Regions from separate parts of the Xenorhabdus bakwenae genome, predicted to be linked through region 2. Evidence: predicted binding sites of a transcription regulator. Region 2 holds the regulator's gene; each other region holds the start of a gene.
The links. Region 2 encodes PurR, which represses purine synthesis genes. Its sites were predicted from a motif close to CANGCAAACGTTTGCNTG; they were not measured.
Positions count from the first base shown of each region.

Region 1: a site for PurR is predicted at 2,948-2,965, ahead of PXH59_RS15800 (nucleobase:cation symporter-2 family protein). Genes of this name have one in related genera too.
Region 3: a site for PurR is predicted at 2,197-2,214, ahead of guaB (IMP dehydrogenase). Genes of this name have one in related genera too.
Region 4: a site for PurR is predicted at 2,272-2,289, ahead of purH (bifunctional phosphoribosylaminoimidazolecarboxamide formyltransferase/IMP cyclohydrolase). Genes of this name have one in related genera too.

Region 1 covers NZ_CP119194.1:3,149,564-3,154,117, reverse strand. The annotation lists gene recG (ATP-dependent DNA helicase RecG) at 1-1,493, shown strand, start outside; gene gltS (sodium/glutamate symporter) at 1,561-2,775, opposite strand; gene PXH59_RS15800 (nucleobase:cation symporter-2 family protein) at 3,017-4,402, shown strand; gene PXH59_RS15795 (AsmA family protein) at 4,543-4,554, shown strand, end outside.
Region 2 covers NZ_CP119194.1:784,310-788,863, forward strand. The annotation lists gene punC (purine nucleoside transporter PunC) at 1-688, opposite strand, end outside; gene punR (DNA-binding transcriptional activator PunR) at 812-1,720, shown strand; gene purR (HTH-type transcriptional repressor PurR) at 1,724-2,749, opposite strand; gene sodB (superoxide dismutase [Fe]) at 3,251-3,829, opposite strand; gene PXH59_RS04620 (Grx4 family monothiol glutaredoxin) at 4,191-4,554, shown strand, end outside.
Region 3 covers NZ_CP119194.1:608,171-612,724, forward strand. The annotation lists gene PXH59_RS03605 (TonB-dependent receptor domain-containing protein) at 1-664, shown strand, start outside; gene xseA (exodeoxyribonuclease VII large subunit) at 738-2,105, opposite strand; gene guaB (IMP dehydrogenase) at 2,279-3,745, shown strand; gene guaA (glutamine-hydrolyzing GMP synthase) at 3,824-4,554, shown strand, end outside.
Region 4 covers NZ_CP119194.1:3,308,469-3,313,022, forward strand. The annotation lists gene purD (phosphoribosylamine--glycine ligase) at 1-511, opposite strand, end outside; gene purH (bifunctional phosphoribosylaminoimidazolecarboxamide formyltransferase/IMP cyclohydrolase) at 542-2,131, opposite strand; rRNA gene PXH59_RS16500 (16S ribosomal RNA) at 2,726-4,268, shown strand; tRNA gene PXH59_RS16505 (tRNA-Ile) at 4,347-4,423, shown strand; tRNA gene PXH59_RS16510 (tRNA-Ala) at 4,444-4,519, shown strand.

The DNA.
Region 1 (4,554 bases), 1.7 Mb from region 2:
CATTGCGTACATTGCATCACCCTCCGCCGGAGGCTTCGTTGGCCGATTTAGAGAATGGCCGGCACCCAGCCCAGCGAAGGTTAATTCTGGAAGAGTTGCTGGCGCATCATTTAAGTATGTTAGCCGTCAGGGCTGGAACCCAGCGCTTTCATGCATACCCTCTGACGGCAGATGATTCGCTAAAGCAGAAGCTCCTGAGCCAGTTGCCATTCTCCCCCACAGGCGCACAAGCCCGTGTTGTGGCAGAAATAGAACATGATTTGGCAAAAAATGTCCCCATGATGCGCCTGATACAAGGGGATGTCGGTTCGGGAAAAACATTGGTGGCAGCGCTGGCAGCCGTTCGAGCCATTGTTCACGACAAGCAGGTGGCCCTGATGGCACCAACTGAACTTTTAGCAGAGCAACATGCCAATACCTTCCGCCAATGGCTTGAGCCGCTCGGTATTCAGGTCGGTTGGCTGGCTGGCAAGCAGAAAGGTAAGGCGCGTCAGGCACAGCAAGAGGCGATAGCAAGCGGTCACGTGAGCATGATTGTCGGTACTCATGCCATGTTTCAGGAGCAGGTAAAATTTGCCGGATTGGCACTGGTGATTATTGATGAGCAACATCGATTCGGTGTTCATCAACGTCTGGCATTATGGGAAAAAGGACGCGAACAAGGTTTCCATCCCCATCAGTTGATCATGACAGCGACCCCTATTCCACGCACATTGGCAATGACCGCCTACGCCGATCTGGATACCTCCGTCATTGATGAATTGCCACCAGGCCGAACGCCCGTCACAACGGTTGCCATCCCAGATACTCGCCGGAACGACATTATCCAACGTATCAAAAGCGCCTGTCTGGATGAAGGGCGTCAGGCTTACTGGGTATGTACTCTGATCGAAGATTCGGAGGTACTGGAAGCACAAGCCGCACAGGCAACCAGCGAAGAGCTGACACTGGCGTTGCCTGAATTGAAAATTGGCTTAGTGCATGGGCGGATGAAACCGGCAGAAAAACAATCCGTTATGGCGGCATTCAAGCAAGGTGAAATACAATTGCTGGTTGCCACTACGGTCATTGAAGTCGGGGTGGATGTGCCCAATGCCAGCCTGATGATCATCGATAATCCCGAACGGCTGGGATTGGCGCAGTTGCACCAGCTTCGAGGGCGCGTCGGGCGTGGCGCCATCGCTTCTCACTGTGTCCTGCTCTATAAAACGCCACTGACCCATACAGCCAAAATTCGCCTGCAAGTTTTACGCGACAGTAATGATGGTTTTGTGATTGCCCAGAAAGACTTGGCGATCCGTGGGCCAGGTGAACTGCTGGGTACACGCCAAACAGGTAATGCAGAATTCAGGATCGCGGATTTATTGCGCGACCAAAGTATGCTACCCGAAGTTCAGCGTATCGCCCGCTATATCCACCAATACTATCCTGAACACGCCAAAGCGTTGATTGAACGCTGGTTGCCGGATAGTTCCCAATATAGTCATGCTTAAGTGCCAGCCGCTGAGTATTTCAGCGGCATATTCGCCAGGATATCAGGCGAGACAAAAGTGTACTAATTTAACCTGCTACAGATGGGAATACCGGTAATAGCAGATACAATTTGATGACGGCAGCATTAACGATATCAATAAAGAATGCCCCCACCATAGGTACGAGTAAGAATGCCACATGCGATGGTCCAAAACGGTCGGTGATCGCTTGCATATTCGCGATAGCTGTTGGTGTTGCACCTAAGCCAAAACCACAGTGGCCGGCTGATAATACGGCGGCATCGAAATTCTTACCCATTATGCGGTAAGTGACGAAAACAGCATACAAAGCCATAACCACTGTTTGTACGGCAAGAATGATCAACATTGGCAACGCAAGGGAAGCCAATTGCCACAGTTTAAGACTCATCAATGCCATAGCCAGGAACAGCGATAAACTGACATTACCTAAGACCGAAACCGCTCGATCAAATACCCGATAAAAACCAAGCAGAGACAGACCGTTACTAAGAATAACACCAACAAACAGGACACAGACGAATGTCGGCAATTCAAAGGCCGTGCCTTGTAGCAGTTTCTCAATAAACTTACCTGCCAATAGGCAAATGGAAATCATAGCAATCGTTTCCACCATCACTAATGGTGTAATAAGCCGACCCGTATAAGGTTTCTCAAATGCCGTCGGCAGCTCGGTATCCTCAGCCCCCAGCCCTGGCGTTTTGGTATTTTTCACCAACAGGCGGGCAACCGGACCTCCTATCAGTCCACCTAAAACCAGGCCGAATGTTGCACATGCCATTGCCACTTCCGTGGCATTTTCAAAGCCATAGCGCTCAGTGAATACTTTACCCCAAGCGCCACCTGTTCCATGCCCACCAGATAGTGTAATGGAGCCTGCCAGCAATCCCATTAATGGATCAAGGCCAAGCATTTTCGCCAATGCGATGCCCACGGTGTTCTGTACAAATAACAGGCCAACAACCACGCAGACAAAAATGACCAACGATTTTCCGCCGGCTTTCAGGCTGGCAAGGTTAGCGTTCAAGCCGATTGTGGCAAAGAACATCAACATGAGAGGCTCTTGGAGAGATAAATCAAAACTGACTTCCCAGCCTATGGATTGTTTAACTGCCAGCAGAACTAATGCAACCAATAATCCACCTGCGACTGGCTCCGGGATCGTATATTTCTCAAGAAATGGGACTGATTGTACGAGTTTTCTTCCTAGTAGCAAAACCAGTGTGGCAGCAACGAGCGTGCCATAAATATCCAGATGATACATTGATGTACCTCATCCATTGTTAATATTATGTGAACTTAATGTGACGTTATAATCATCCTATAAAAACGCCAAGAGCAGGTAAGGGTTGGATTAGAAATAAAATTACGCATAAACACAAGTTAAAACATTTAAAAATGTGACGGGATTGAACCACAATTCATGATGAAAACTTAACGCAAACGATTGCTTTAATGATAAGAATCATTAAAATGCGCTTTTTGTCTATCTGGAATTTCACAACATGGTCAATTTACCCCGTGAATCCAATTCATCAGAAGTATCCAATAAATCAAACAACGAACTGATCTATCGTCTGGAAGATAAGCCACCGCTTCCACATGCCTTATTTGCTGCATGCCAACATTTACTGGCCATGTTTGTGGCTGTTATTACGCCAGCGATGTTGATTTGCCAGGCTCTGGGGCTTCCAGAACAGGATACCCAACGCATTATCAGTATGTCCCTGTTTGCTTCAGGTTTAGCATCACTGATTCAAATTCGCTCTTGGGGACCCATTGGCTCAGGGTTGCTTTCAATCCAAGGCACCAGCTTTAATTTCGTTGCCCCACTTATTATGGGTGGCCTGGCATTGAAAAAGGGCGGTGCAGATATTCCAACGATGATGGCAGCCTTGTTCGGTACACTGATGCTCGCTTCAATGACGGAAGTGCTGCTCTCACGAGTGTTACATTTGGCAAGACGGATTATTACCCCTCTGGTTTCCGGTATTGTGGTGATGATCATTGGGTTATCACTAATTCAGGTGGGATTAACTTCGATTGGTGGTGGTTATTCTGCGATTCAAGATGGCACATTTGGCGCATCTGAAAACTTGCTGCTGGCGGGAGTTGTTCTTGCGGTTATCGTATTGCTGAATCGCCAAAATAACCCTTACTTGCGTGTTGCTTCTCTGGTCATCGCCATGGCAGTGGGGTATCTGCTGGCCTGGTATATGGATAGGTTACCCACTTCAATACCGCACGAAGATGCACCAATCATCACAATTCCTTCGCCACTCTATTATGGCTTGTCTTTTGACTGGAATCTGTTGATCCCACTGATTCTGATTTTTATGGTGACATCACTGGAAACAATTGGTGATATCACAGCCACCTCAGATGTCTCCGGGCAACCTGTCAGCGGCCCACTTTACATAAAACGTATCAAGGGCGGTGTGCTGGCAAATGGCCTTAATTCTATGGTGTCAGCCGTGTTTAATACGTTTCCAAACTCCTGTTTTGGTCAGAACAATGGCGTGATCCAACTCACTGGTGTTGCCAGCCGCTATGTCGGTTACATGATTGCTTCCATGCTGATCCTATTGGGGCTGTTTCCCGCCGTGGCGGGTTTTGTACAACACATTCCTGAGCCTGTTCTGGGCGGAGCAACGATTGTGATGTTCGGCACTATCGCTGCATCTGGTGTCAGAATCGTTTCCCGTGAGCCGCTGAATCGTCGTGCCATTATGATCATCGCACTGTCCCTGGCTGTGGGGTTAGGTATTTCTCAACAACCGCTGATTTTACAGTTTGCCCCTGATTGGTTGAAAAACTTACTCTCTTCAGGCATTGCCGCTGGTGGGTTAACCGCCATTATGCTTAACCTCATTTTTCCCCAAGAAAAATAGTCAGCCGTTTTTTGTATAATGCTTCTCTCCCGCCTTACCAGCGGGAGTTTTCTTTTTTTGCCTAAAACATCTATTGAGTGCGGCTCTATTTTACGGCATAAAAGGGCTTCTATTGGAAGGTCACACTGTTGAGGTGAAATATGAGGTGGTTA
Region 2 (4,554 bases):
CCGTTAACCAGGCAAAAAAACCTGCACTGCAAGATGCATAGATCAGTACATTTCCGTTAAAAACTGGGGAAGTTAATAACGTAAAGAAAGAAACTGCCTTTTTATTGGCGTGGGTTTCGATATTGGTGCGTTTGTTGGTCAGAAAAAATGTTGGTATTAACAGCAATATCGTTACGATCATTAAAACAAGGAAAATGATCCTCCAACCATTATGCGTCAATAACCATGCGCCCAACAAAGGCGCAAGAGCCGGGGAAAGAGCAACCAAAGGCATGATCATGGCAAAAACACGTTTGGTACGTTCTACATCATATCTGTCGACGACTAAAGCCTGCCAGGTCACCGCAGCAGAACAAACACCAACCGCTTGCATAAATCTCAATACCAGTAACTGGATCGGGTCTGTAATCCAAAGCATACCTAAACAACTAATGGAAAACAGGGATAGGCCGATAATAAGAACAGGTTTTCTGCCTAAACGGTCAGACAATTGACCCCATAAAAGCTGGGCAAAAGCAAATCCGGCAAGAAAAATGCTAAGGCTCGCACTGATGGCATTAGTGGATGTACCTAATTCTGCTTTCATTGTGTCAAAAGCGGGTAGATACATATCAATGGCCAAATAGCCTAACATGCTTAAGCCTGCGAGATAAGACATAAATGGAATGGCGTTTTTATTTGTTGTCATTGTGTTAATAATTAGGTTTTGTAGTGGATAAGGAAATAGTTGGCTTATTTTATATAGCATGATTTTTACTTGTGAAACGGTAATATTTGCACCATGCCGTGAAAAAAATTGAAAGGAAGATATATGTGGTCTGAATACTCTCTGGAAGTCGTTGATGCTGTTGCCAGAACAGGAAGTTTCAGCGCAGCTGCATCAGAACTTCATCGTGTGCCTTCTGCTATCAGCTATACGGTAAAACAGCTTGAAGAATGGCTGGCAATACCTCTGTTTGAACGTCGTCACCGTGACGTTGATTTAACGGAAGCGGGGGCAATTTTTGTCAAAGAAGCGCGTTCTGTTATCAAAAAAATGAATCACACTCGGCACCAGTGCCAACAGGTTGCCAACGGTTGGCGGGGGCAATTTAGTATTGCGGTTGATCAGGTCGTAAAACCAGAGCGAACGCGTCGGCTAATTTTGGATTTTTATCGCCATTTTCCAGATATTGAGTTATTTGTCTATCCTGAAGTTTTCAATGGCGTATGGGATGCTTTGGTGGATGAACGAGTGGATGTCGCCATCGGAGCGACACGTGCTTCCCCCGTGGGCGAGCGGTATAGCTTCAGGGATATGGGGTTTATGCCTTGGCTGTGTGTAGCCAGCCCTGAACATGAACTGGCAGTAATATCGGGAAAATTGAATGATGAACAAATGCGGCCTTATCCCAGTTTATGTCTTGAAGATACTGCCCGCAGCTTACCTAAACGTGATACATGGGCTTTGGATAATCAACGGAGACTGATTGTTCCCGATTGGGATGTTGGATTAAGTTGCTTAATGGATGGATTGTGTGTAGGCATGGTGCCCAAACACCGTGCTCTACCGCTGATCCGTAAAGGCAAGCTGATGACACTTGAACTTGAGCAACCATTGCCTGACAGTCCATGCTGCTTGACATGGTCGCAAAAAAGCCATTCACCGGCATTAAGCTGGTTACTAGATTATCTGGGGGATAGCGAAACGCTTAATGCCGAATGGCTGCAAGAAAATTAATGGTCAGCGGCGATAATCGATAAAAGGTCCATCTGCAACAGAGCGCCGTTCAACAAGGCGTGGGTGGACTTCGATAGTTTGTGCATCTTCACGTTTATTGACGATCCTGTCCAGTAACATTGAAAAGGCCATTTGCCCTAAACGCTCTTTGGGTTGATGGATGGTTGTTAATGCTGGCGTAAAATAGCGAGCATTGCGAATATTATCATAACCGATGATTGAAATGTCTTGTGGAACGCGCAATCCCAGCTCATCGGCTGCACAAATCGCTCCCATAGCCATGACATCTCCACCACAAAAAACAGCAGTTGGACGATGTTTTTGATTCAGGATTTTATACATGGCTTGATAACCGGACTCCGGCTCAAAATCACCTTGTACAAACCATTCATCCCGAATAGCGATATTGGCTTCTTTTAGTGCTTTGAGGAAACCTTGGTGGCGGCCCCCACCGGTATTTCTTGCCAACGGTCCCGGAATAGATGCAATATCACGATGACCACGTTCAATGAGATAACGGCCAGCTAGGTAACCACCATGAAAGGCATTATCAATAATTGCATCGGTAAAATCACCTCTGGATTCTCCCCAATCCATGACCACCATAGGAATATTACGATAGCCTTCCAACATACTCAAAAGTTGCTCAGGGTATTCTGAACACATTACCAGCAAACCATCTACCCGTTTTTGCGCCAGCATAGCGAGATAAGCTTTCTGTTTATCAAGGTTGTTATGAGAATTACATAAAATCAGTGTATAACCTTTGCTATAGCAGCTATTTTCAACCGATTCTATGATCTCAGCAAAGTATGGTGCTTCACTTGATGTTGCCAGCAATCCAATGGATTTGGTGTGGTTTACTTTCAAGCTGCGGGCAACGGCACTGGGAGAATAGTTCAATTCTTTAATAGCGGCCCAAACTGCGGCCTTGGTATCTTCGGCGACGAAACGGGTTTTATTGATAACATGGGATACGGTTGTGGTCGAAACACCAGCGCGTTTAGCCACATCTTTAATCGTTGCCATGAAAAAAGGACTCCTGACCTTCTGGTCTAATTTATATACCCTTTATCTTTCTTGTCGGGTATAGCTATTTGTTAATCGTTTGCCAATATATTTATATACAGGGTGATGGTTGACAATAATTTAGCGGTAAACCTTGAATTTTGTCTGATCTAGCTCAAAAGTGAAAGCAATAATCGATGCTATAAAGAGTATGGATTAAATATCGCGGTATGGTTTTTCGATATATGGGAAATAACTGCTTAAAATTTAGGATGTTGAGGTGTCTTAATTTTCACATTGAGGATGTTCTATGGATACAGATCTGAAGCTGGGATTGTTGGCTGCCTGTAGTGCATTAATCATGATTGTTTTTCTGGCAAGCCTCTGTCTGATCTGATCAAGATCTAAACGAAGAATGTGTAGTCCCACTTACTTTAAGGGCGGGTTCTCCAGCATGCGGAATTCCGCGAATAAAGGAAAACCCGCCCTTATTATTTCAGGTTAGTATGAGAATGAATCTTATTAAGCCAGGTTTTCCTCAACAAATTTCCAGTTGATCAGAGCCCAGAAGTGCTCCAAATATTGGGGGCGTGCATTGCGGTAATCGATGTAATATGCGTGCTCCCAAACATCAACAGTCAGTACTGGTTTATCTTCGCCAGTCAGTGGGGTTGCTGCATTAGACGTGTTAACAATAGCCAGAGTGCCATCAACTTTCTTGACTAACCAAGTCCAGCCTGAACCAAAGTTTTTCAGGGCTGAGTCGGTGAACTGCTGTTTGAATTCAGCAAAAGAACCGAAGGCATTGTTGATAGCATCTGCAACTTTTCCAGTGGGTTCGCCACCACCATTTGGTGACAGGCTATGCCAGTAGAAAGTATGGTTCCAAACTTGTGCTGCGTTATTGAAAATGCCAGCTTCAGAGGTTTTGATAATTTCTTCCAGCGATTTTCCGGCAAATTCAGTCTCTTTAATCAGATTATTCAGGTTTACAACATAAGCGTTGTGATGTTTGCCGTAGTGATATTCCAGAGTTTCTGCAGAAATGTGTGGTTCCAGGGCATCTTTGGCATAAGGTAATGCTGGTAATTCAAAAGACATTGCATGCTCCTTTTTAATATCGGGTTTTTGGCTCCGCAAACCATGGCTTAGACACTAACCATGGGCAGGGCAAATTTAAGCTTATTATCGTGTTACTATTTTGATAATTATCTTAACAACTTTTCTGCTAAATAACAGGGAAAAAGATGTTATTAAGCTGCGAACTGGTGCAGAACTGAACTTAACATGGATTAGATACAGTCAGTTGGAATGACAATAACTGATGATCAATTGCTGCAAATCATGGCAAAAATTTGCCATATAAAGTTCACGGTAGAAAAATTAGCGCAGAAAGTGGTATTCTGAATCAATCTTTATCTTATGCTGATAAATAGCGCTTGCAGTTTTTAAGGAAGCAAATATGACGAACATGAATACGAATACTAACACGGTTACTGATACAACGGCTGATTCGGTCATTGAAAAAATCGAACGTCAGATCAGAGAAAACCCAATTCTGCTGTACATGAAAGGCTCCCCGAAACTACCAAGCTGTGGCTTTTCTGCTCAGGCAGTTCAAGCTATATCAGCTTGTGGTGAACGTTTTGCATATGTGGATATTCTGCAAAACCCGGATATCCGTGCTCAATTGCCTAAATATGCAAATTGGCCGACTTTTCCTCAGCTTTGGGTTGATGGTGAGTTGGTGGGAGGTTGTGACATCCTTGTTGAAATGTATCAACGTGGTGAACTACAAACACTGATCAAAGAAACAGCTGATAAAT
Region 3 (4,554 bases), 180 kb from region 2:
AACGTACTTCCATACCAAAATTAAACATTATATCAGTAGTGATCAGTATATGCTTTGTACTGAAAAGAAACTGTGTAAACTTGATGGAAAATTGACAGCCGAAGAAGAGGGTTCACTTAACCCGAATGTTAGTGCTTATATCTATACCAATAGCGTGAAACCAGTAACTATGAAAGGTTATGAGATTTCCGCTAATTATGATGCGGGTATGTTCTATAGTTTATTGGCATATAGCCAACAGAAAACACAGCAACCGACATCATTAGCGACACATTATATGGGCGCAAGCCCGGAATCACAATTACCAGAACGTTATTTGACATTAGATACCGGTGTTCGTTTCTTGGATGAAAAATTTCGGGTAGGAACTATTATAAAATATACAGGGCAATCTTATCATCAGAGTCCTGAAGATGAGCGGGATGATGATAATAAAATTGTAATGGAAGAATCGGATAAAATTCCAACAATTATTGATCTGTATAGTGATTATCAGATTAACAAAAATTTATTGATTAAATTCTCTGTGCAGAATCTGACAAATCGAAATTATTCTGATGCATTGAACCGTATGAACTCATCACCGATGATGGGGGAGCAAGATGCTAAAACCCAAACTGCCCGTGGCCGAACCTACGTCATGGGCGCAGAAATTCGCTTCTAATTTCTCTAATGGAAAATAACATTTAAATAGGCATATAACGATAGCGGTGAAAATTCACCGCTATCTCAGAAATCTATTTTAATTTCTTTCTTTTATTGACTTTTGTAACCTGCGTTACCTGACTCTCAACCCAGCCATCCTGCAACCGCGTTTTCAGCATATCGCCTGCTTTTACTTGTTTGACTTGCTTTAATAATTTTCCATCAGATACTTCGCTGATACTGTAACCGCGACTCAATGTTGCCAGTGGACTGACTGCTTCCATACGTGAACAAGAAACGGCAAATTTTTCCCGATAACGCCCTAATTGCCGTTCAATGGACTGTCTCAAACGAAAGTCAAGTTGCTGGATAAATGAGTTATAACGCTGAATTTCCCGCTCAGGATGGCGTTGCAACAATCGCTGGTTCAACTTCTCATATGAAATTGAGTTCTGTTTTAGACAACGTAAGACACTATCGGTCAGTTTTTGCCGTAACTCAGCTAAATGATTCTGCTGGCGCACCAATTGCAAATCAGGGCGTTGCTGCCGGAGGCGGTGCTGCAATACATTCACTCTCTGTTGTTTTTGGGCAAAGAAATAATCCATTGCCATTTCCAGACGTTGTTGCAGGGATTGTATTTGTCGTAATAACTCTGTCTGATTGCGGCTGACCAATTCTGCAGCCGCAGAAGGCGTTGGTGCCCGTAAGTCAGCGACAAAATCCGCAATGGTGACATCGGTTTCATGGCCGACTGCGCTGACAATGGGAATACGGCTTTGAAATATTGCCCGTGCCACGTGTTCATCATTGAAGCACCATAAATCTTCCAGTGACCCTCCGCCACGACCGACAATCAAAACATCACACTCGTGTCGCACATTTGCCAGTTCGATTGCCCGAATAATCTGTAATGGCGCTTCGGCTCCCTGAACGGCCGTGGGATAAATGACAATTGGCAAGACAGGATCACGGCGTTTCAGGATATGCAGAATATCATGCAGTGCTGCGCCACTGGTGGAAGTGATGACACCGAGTCGTTTGGCAGGAGAGGGGAGTAATTTTTTATGAATTTGATCAAACAAGCCTTCGGTGGAAAGCTTTTGTTTTAACATTTCAAACTGTTGTTGAAGCAAACCCTCTCCGGCAGGCTGGATACTTTCTACAATCAGCTGATAGTCACCCCTAGGCTCATACAAGGTGATTTGTGCCCGAACCAATACTTGCTGACCATTTTGTGGACGAAACGTTGCCCTCAAATTGTGACTGCGAAACATGGCAGCACGAACTTGTGCCCGTTCATCTTTTAACGTGAAGTACCAATGCCCTGACGATGGCTGAGAAAAATTGGATATTTCGGCGGATAGCCAAATTCTGCCCATTTCCAGCTCAAGTAACTGACGAACAGTTTGGTTTAAACGGCTGACGGAAAAAATTCCGGTATTGATTGGTAGTGACATGTGAGCTAGATCAAATTTTAAAACAATGACTTAATTGACTGATATTAATCCCATCATATTACGAATCAAGAATTTTTTTCAAAAAATGCTGGAGGCAACCGATTTCGGCCTGTATAATGCCGCGGCAATATTTTATCCCTCTTATTGCTCCATAGCCTGGTGAGATATTGCCCATGTTACGAATTAAAAAAGAAGCATTAACTTTTGACGATGTATTGTTGGTTCCTGCCCACTCAACAGTCTTGCCTAACACAGCAGATTTGTCCACTCAATTAACTTCCACTATTCGCCTGAACATCCCTATGCTTTCTGCCGCTATGGATACTGTGACGGAATCTTCACTGGCAATCGCACTGGCACAGGAAGGGGGCATCGGCTTCATTCATAAAAATATGTCAATCGAACGCCAGGCTGAAGAAGTCAGCCGCGTGAAGAAACATGAAAGCGGCGTAGTCACTGATCCTGTCACGGTCACGCCACAAACGACCCTGCGCGGAGTCCATGAACTGGCTAAACGTAATGGTTTTGCGGGTTACCCGGTGGTAACAGAACAAAACGAACTGGCGGGTATCATTACTGGTCGTGATGTGCGCTTTGTGACTGATTTGGATCAGCCTGTGACTGCGGTGATGACGCCTAAAGAACGTTTGGTGACGGTAAAAGAAGGCGAAGCCCGCGAAGTTGTTTTGCAGAAAATGCACGAAAAACGCGTGGAAAAAGCACTGGTTGTTGATGATAGCTTCCACCTGCTTGGCTTGATTACGGTGAAAGATTTCCAGAAAGCAGAACGTAAGCCAAACGCATGTAAAGATGAACAAGGTCGTCTGCGTGTTGGCGCTGCCGTGGGTGCAGGTTCTGGCAACGAAGAACGGGTTGATGCATTAGTTGCTGCGGGGGTCGATGTCCTGCTTATTGACTCCTCTCATGGCCATTCGGAAGGTGTGTTGCAGCGTATTCGTGAAACTCGCGCTAAGTATCCTGATTTGCAAATCATTGGGGGTAACGTAGCGACGGGTGAAGGTGCTAAGGCTCTGGTAGAAGCGGGTGTAAACGCAGTTAAAGTGGGTATTGGTCCGGGTTCTATTTGTACAACCCGTATCGTAACCGGTGTGGGGGTTCCTCAAATCACGGCTATTGCAGATGCGGTTGAAGCACTGGAAGATACGGGCATCCCTGTTATTGCCGACGGTGGTATCCGTTTCTCTGGTGATATTGCCAAGGCGATTGCGGCGGGGGCATCCTGTGTCATGGTTGGCTCTATGCTGGCAGGAACTGAAGAATCTCCGGGTGAAATCGAACTTTATCAGGGCCGTTCATTCAAATCTTACCGCGGCATGGGTTCTTTGGGCGCGATGTCTAAAGGGTCTTCTGATCGTTATTTTCAGACTGATAACGCCGCCGACAAACTGGTTCCTGAAGGTATTGAAGGTCGTGTGGCTTACAAGGGCCTGCTGAAAACCATCGTTCACCAGCAAATGGGCGGTTTGCGTTCTTGTATGGGGCTGACGGGTTGTGCCACGATTGATGAACTGAGAACTAAAGCCGAATTCGTTCGTATCAGTGGTGCGGGCATTCAGGAAAGCCACGTTCATGATGTGACGATCACCAAAGAATCACCAAACTATCGTTCAGGTCTGTAATTTATTGAGAGTGGCCCACCATTGGGTCACTGACTTTTTTATTTTTTAATTGCCACTTGTTTTGGGAATTCACCTCAAATGACGACTAATATCCATCAGCATCGCATTCTGATCCTTGATTTTGGTTCGCAATATACCCAGCTTATTGCCCGCCGCATTCGTGAACTTGGTGTTTATTGTGAACTTTGGACATGGAATGTCACTGAAGAACAAATCCGTGAGTTTAATCCGAATGGTATTATCCTTTCTGGTGGACCAGAAAGTACGACTGAGCACAATAGCCCACGTGCGCCGGAGTATGTTTTCAATGCAGGTATACCTGTGCTGGGTATCTGTTATGGTATGCAAACCATGTCCACACAATTGGGTGGTCAGGTTTCCAACTCTGATGAACGTGAATTTGGTTATGCGCAGGTTGAAATCAAGAATGATTGTGAACTATTCCGCGATATTCAAGATGCCCTGAGCGAAACAGGCAAACCGCTGCTGGATGTATGGATGAGTCATGGTGATAAAGTGACAGCGATCCCGGCTGATTTCACAACCATTGCCAGTACGGATACTTGCCCGTTTGCCATCATGGCCAACGAAGCGAAACGTTTTTACGGCGTACAGTTCCACCCAGAAGTGACTCATACTCATCAGGGTTTGAATATCCTGAAACGCTTCGTGCAGGATATTTGTCAATGTGAAGCGTTGTGGACGCCTGCCTCTATCATCGACGATATCGTAGAACGTCTGCGTGCGCAGATTGGGGATGACCATGTTATCCTGGCACTGTCTGGCGGCGTGGATTCTTCGGTGACTGC
Region 4 (4,554 bases), 1.5 Mb from region 2:
TATCTTTGACAACGCTTTGTGCTTCATCCAGGGTTGTGGCAACGACTACACCTTTACCGGCAGCCAAACCGTCAGCTTTGATAACGACTGGAGCGCCTGCTTTTTCCAGATAAGCCAGTGCGGGTTCAATTTCGGTGAAATTTTGGTAGGCCGCTGTAGGGATATGATGGCGGGCAAGGAAATCTTTGGTGAAAGCTTTGGAACCCTCCAATTGAGCAGCCGCTTTTGTCGGGCCAAAAATCGTCAGACCTGCCTGTTGGAAAGCATCAACTACACCGATAACCAGTGGCGCTTCAGGCCCAACAATGGTCAGGTCAATATCATGATTTCGGGCAAATGCTAGTAACCCTTCAATATCTGTCGCGGCAATGTTCACATTTTCTAAATGAGCTTCCAATGCGGTGCCCGCATTCCCTGGTGCGACATAAACTTTGTTTGCCAGAGGGGATTGCGCTGCTTTCCAGGCTAATGCATGTTCTCTTCCGCCATTGCCAATAACCAATATGTTCATCTGAGTCTCCTATTAATAAGACATAAATTGTTAATGGCGAAAATGGCGCATACCAGTGAAAATCATGGCGATACCGTGTTCATCGGCAGCGGCAATCACTTCATCATCACGAATGGAACCACCGGGTTGGATAATACAGCTCACCCCTACAGCGGCTGCGGCATCAATACCATCACGGAATGGGAAAAAGGCATCTGAAGCCATGGCGCAGCCCTGAACTTCCAATCCTTCATCGGCTGCCTTAATACCAGCGATTTTGGCAGAGTAAACACGGCTCATTTGTCCGGCGCCAATACCCACGGTCATATTATCCTTAGCATAAACAATCGCATTGGATTTGACGAACTTAGCGACTTTCCAGCAGAACAGGGCATCTTGCCTCTCTTGTTCCGTTAGCTGACGTTGGGATACAACAACCAGGTTATTTTCTGTCACCATACCTAAATCGCGATCTTGTACGAGTAAACCGCCGGTGACACGTTTGAAATCCAAGCTGGCAACGGGCGAATGCCATTCGCCGCACACCAAAACGCGGACATTTTGTTTTGTTGCCAGAATCGGCAGCGCTGCTTCACTCACAGAAGGCGCAATGATGACTTCGACAAATTGACGTTCAATAATAGCCTGAGCAGTGTTGGTATCGAGTTCACGGTTAAAAGCAATAATGCCACCGAATGCAGAAGTAGGATCGGTTTTAAAAGCGCGATCGTAGGCGGTATGGAGGTCAGAACCAATCGCAACGCCACAAGGATTGGCGTGTTTGACAATGACGCAGGCTGGTTCGGAAAAGCTTTTTACACATTCCAGTGCAGCATCGGTATCCGCGATATTGTTATAAGAAAGTGCTTTACCTTGTAACTGGGTTGCCGTAGCAATTGAAGCTTCTGCGATTTGGTCTTCTATATAGAAAGCTGCATCTTGGTGGCTGTTTTCACCATAACGCATATCCTGCTTCTTAATGAAGTTGAGATTCAGCGTGCGGGGGAAACGTCCTGATGGTTGATCAGTTTCACCATAATAGGGTGGAACCAATTTACCAAAGTAATTGGCAATCATGCTGTCATAAGCGGCGGTGTGTTCAAACGCCTTGATGGCTAAATTAAAGCGAGTGGACGGTGTCAGTGAATTTTGGTTGTTATCCATCTCCTCAATAATTTTGTCGTAATCCTGGCTATTGACAACAATCGCCACATCTTTGTGGTTTTTGGCTGCGGAGCGAACCATTGTGGGACCACCAATATCAATATTCTCTACCGCATCGTCCAGAGAGCAGTCTGGTTTTGCTACGGTTTGGGCAAAGGGATAAAGGTTAACAACCACCATATCAATCTGTGAAATCTGGTGTTGTCCCATCACTTCATCATCCTGTCCACGTCGACCCAAGATGCCGCCATGAATTTTAGGGTGAAGTGTTTTGACTCTCCCATCCATCATTTCAGGGAAGCCTGTATAGTCAGAAACCTCGGTGACATTCAATCCTGCTTCGGCCAGCAGACGAGCAGTGCCTCCCGTTGAAAGCAGTTCGACACTGCGATTGGATAAAGCTTTGGCAAATTCAACAATCCCCGCTTTGTCAGAAACACTCAGCAGGGCACGACGGATTGGACGAAGCTGTTGCATTGGTGTGATCCCTTGAATTTCATAAAACAAGAATGTGTTATTGGGGAAAATCCACTGATTGGTAGAAAAAATGGTTTCTGCAATAACATTTCAAAACAATATTAAAAAAAACACGTGGTGATTTTTCCTCCGCAGATTGTAACGAAAACGTTTGCGTGATGCTCGATAAATTTTATCAAAATATCGATGCGTGGATAAATCTGTGCATATCTAGGTATAAAATGGCATTTTGCTGTGTAATTCATCAAACGATAACTATTTTCAAAAAAAACTATTGTCAGCGCTGAAAAACACCCTATAATGCGCCACCACTGACCGACGCCGAGCTGAAACAGACCGCGAAGGACAGTGAGAGAAAAGCGAAAATAATCGCTTGACTCTCGAGGCGAAAAGCGTAAGATACGCAGCCTCGCAACCCGGAAGAGACGCCCGGTTGCCAACGCTCTTTAACAAATTAATCAGACAATCTGTGTGGGCACTCACAAGACACTATCTGACGCCGAAAGGCGAAAAAGATTAAAAAGTCTTGAAGAGTGACTGAACAGTTAATTCATTATGAACGGACAGTCAGAATTCTTTGAGCATCAAACACTTTAATTGAAGAGTTTGATCATGGCTCAGATTGAACGCTGGCGGCAGGCCTAACACATGCAAGTCGGGCGGCAGCGGGAAGAAGCTTGCTTCTTTGCCGGCGAGCGGCGGACGGGTGAGTAATGTCTGGGGATCTGCCCGATGGAGGGGGATAACCACTGGAAACGGTGGCTAATACCGCATAACCTCGAGAGAGCAAAGTGGGGGACCTTCGGGCCTCACACCATCGGATGAACCCAGATGGGATTAGCTAGTAGGTGGGGTAATGGCTCACCTAGGCGACGATCCCTAGCTGGTCTGAGAGGATGACCAGCCACACTGGGACTGAGACACGGCCCAGACTCCTACGGGAGGCAGCAGTGGGGAATATTGCACAATGGGCGCAAGCCTGATGCAGCCATGCCGCGTGTATGAAGAAGGCCTTCGGGTTGTAAAGTACTTTCAGTGGGGAGGAAGGCACAGGGTTGAATACACCCTGTGATTGACGTTACCCACAGAAGAAGCACCGGCTAACTCCGTGCCAGCAGCCGCGGTAATACGGAGGGTGCAAGCGTTAATCGGAATTACTGGGCGTAAAGCGCACGCAGGCGGTCAATTAAGTTAGATGTGAAATCCCCGGGCTTAACCCGGGAATGGCATCTAAGACTGGTTGACTAGAGTCTCGTAGAGGGGGGTAGAATTCCACGTGTAGCGGTGAAATGCGTAGAGATGTGGAGGAATACCGGTGGCGAAGGCGGCCCCCTGGACGAAGACTGACGCTCAGGTGCGAAAGCGTGGGGAGCAAACAGGATTAGATACCCTGGTAGTCCACGCTGTAAACGATGTCGATTTGGAGGTTGTGGCCTTGAGCTGTGGCTTCCGGAGCTAACGCGTTAAATCGACCGCCTGGGGAGTACGGTCGCAAGATTAAAACTCAAATGAATTGACGGGGGCCCGCACAAGCGGTGGAGCATGTGGTTTAATTCGATGCAACGCGAAGAACCTTACCTACTCTTGACATCCACGGAATTCTGCAGAGATGCGGAAGTGCCTTCGGGACCCGTGAGACAGGTGCTGCATGGCTGTCGTCAGCTCGTGTTGTGAAATGTTGGGTTAAGTCCCGCAACGAGCGCAACCCTTATCCTTTGTTGCCAGCACGTGATGGTGGGAACTCAAGGGAGACTGCCGGTGATAAACCGGAGGAAGGTGGGGATGACGTCAAGTCATCATGGCCCTTACGAGTAGGGCTACACACGTGCTACAATGGCAGATACAAAGAGAAGCGACCTCGCGAGAGCAAGCGGACCTCATAAAGTCTGTCGTAGTCCGGATTGGAGTCTGCAACTCGACTCCATGAAGTCGGAATCGCTAGTAATCGTAGATCAGAATGCTACGGTGAATACGTTCCCGGGCCTTGTACACACCGCCCGTCACACCATGGGAGTGGGTTGCAAAAGAAGTCGGTAGCTTAACCTTCGGGAGGGCGCTGACCACTTTGTGATTCATGACTGGGGTGAAGTCGTAACAAGGTAACCGTAGGGGAACCTGCGGTTGGATCACCTCCTTACCGAAAGATAGTGGTTTTTGGTGCAGTGCTCACACAGATTGTCTGATGAAATAAAGAAAAGAAGAGACGGGACGGAATAGGCTTGTAGCTCAGGTGGTTAGAGCGCACCCCTGATAAGGGTGAGGTCGGTGGTTCAAGTCCACTCAGGCCTACCAACTTTTCCGGACACCTCGATGGGGCTATAGCTCAGCTGGGAGAGCGCCTGCCTTGCACGCAGGAGGTCAGCGGTTCGATCCCGCTTAGCTCCACCATCCTCTTCTGATTTATAATCATTTCCGAACACATG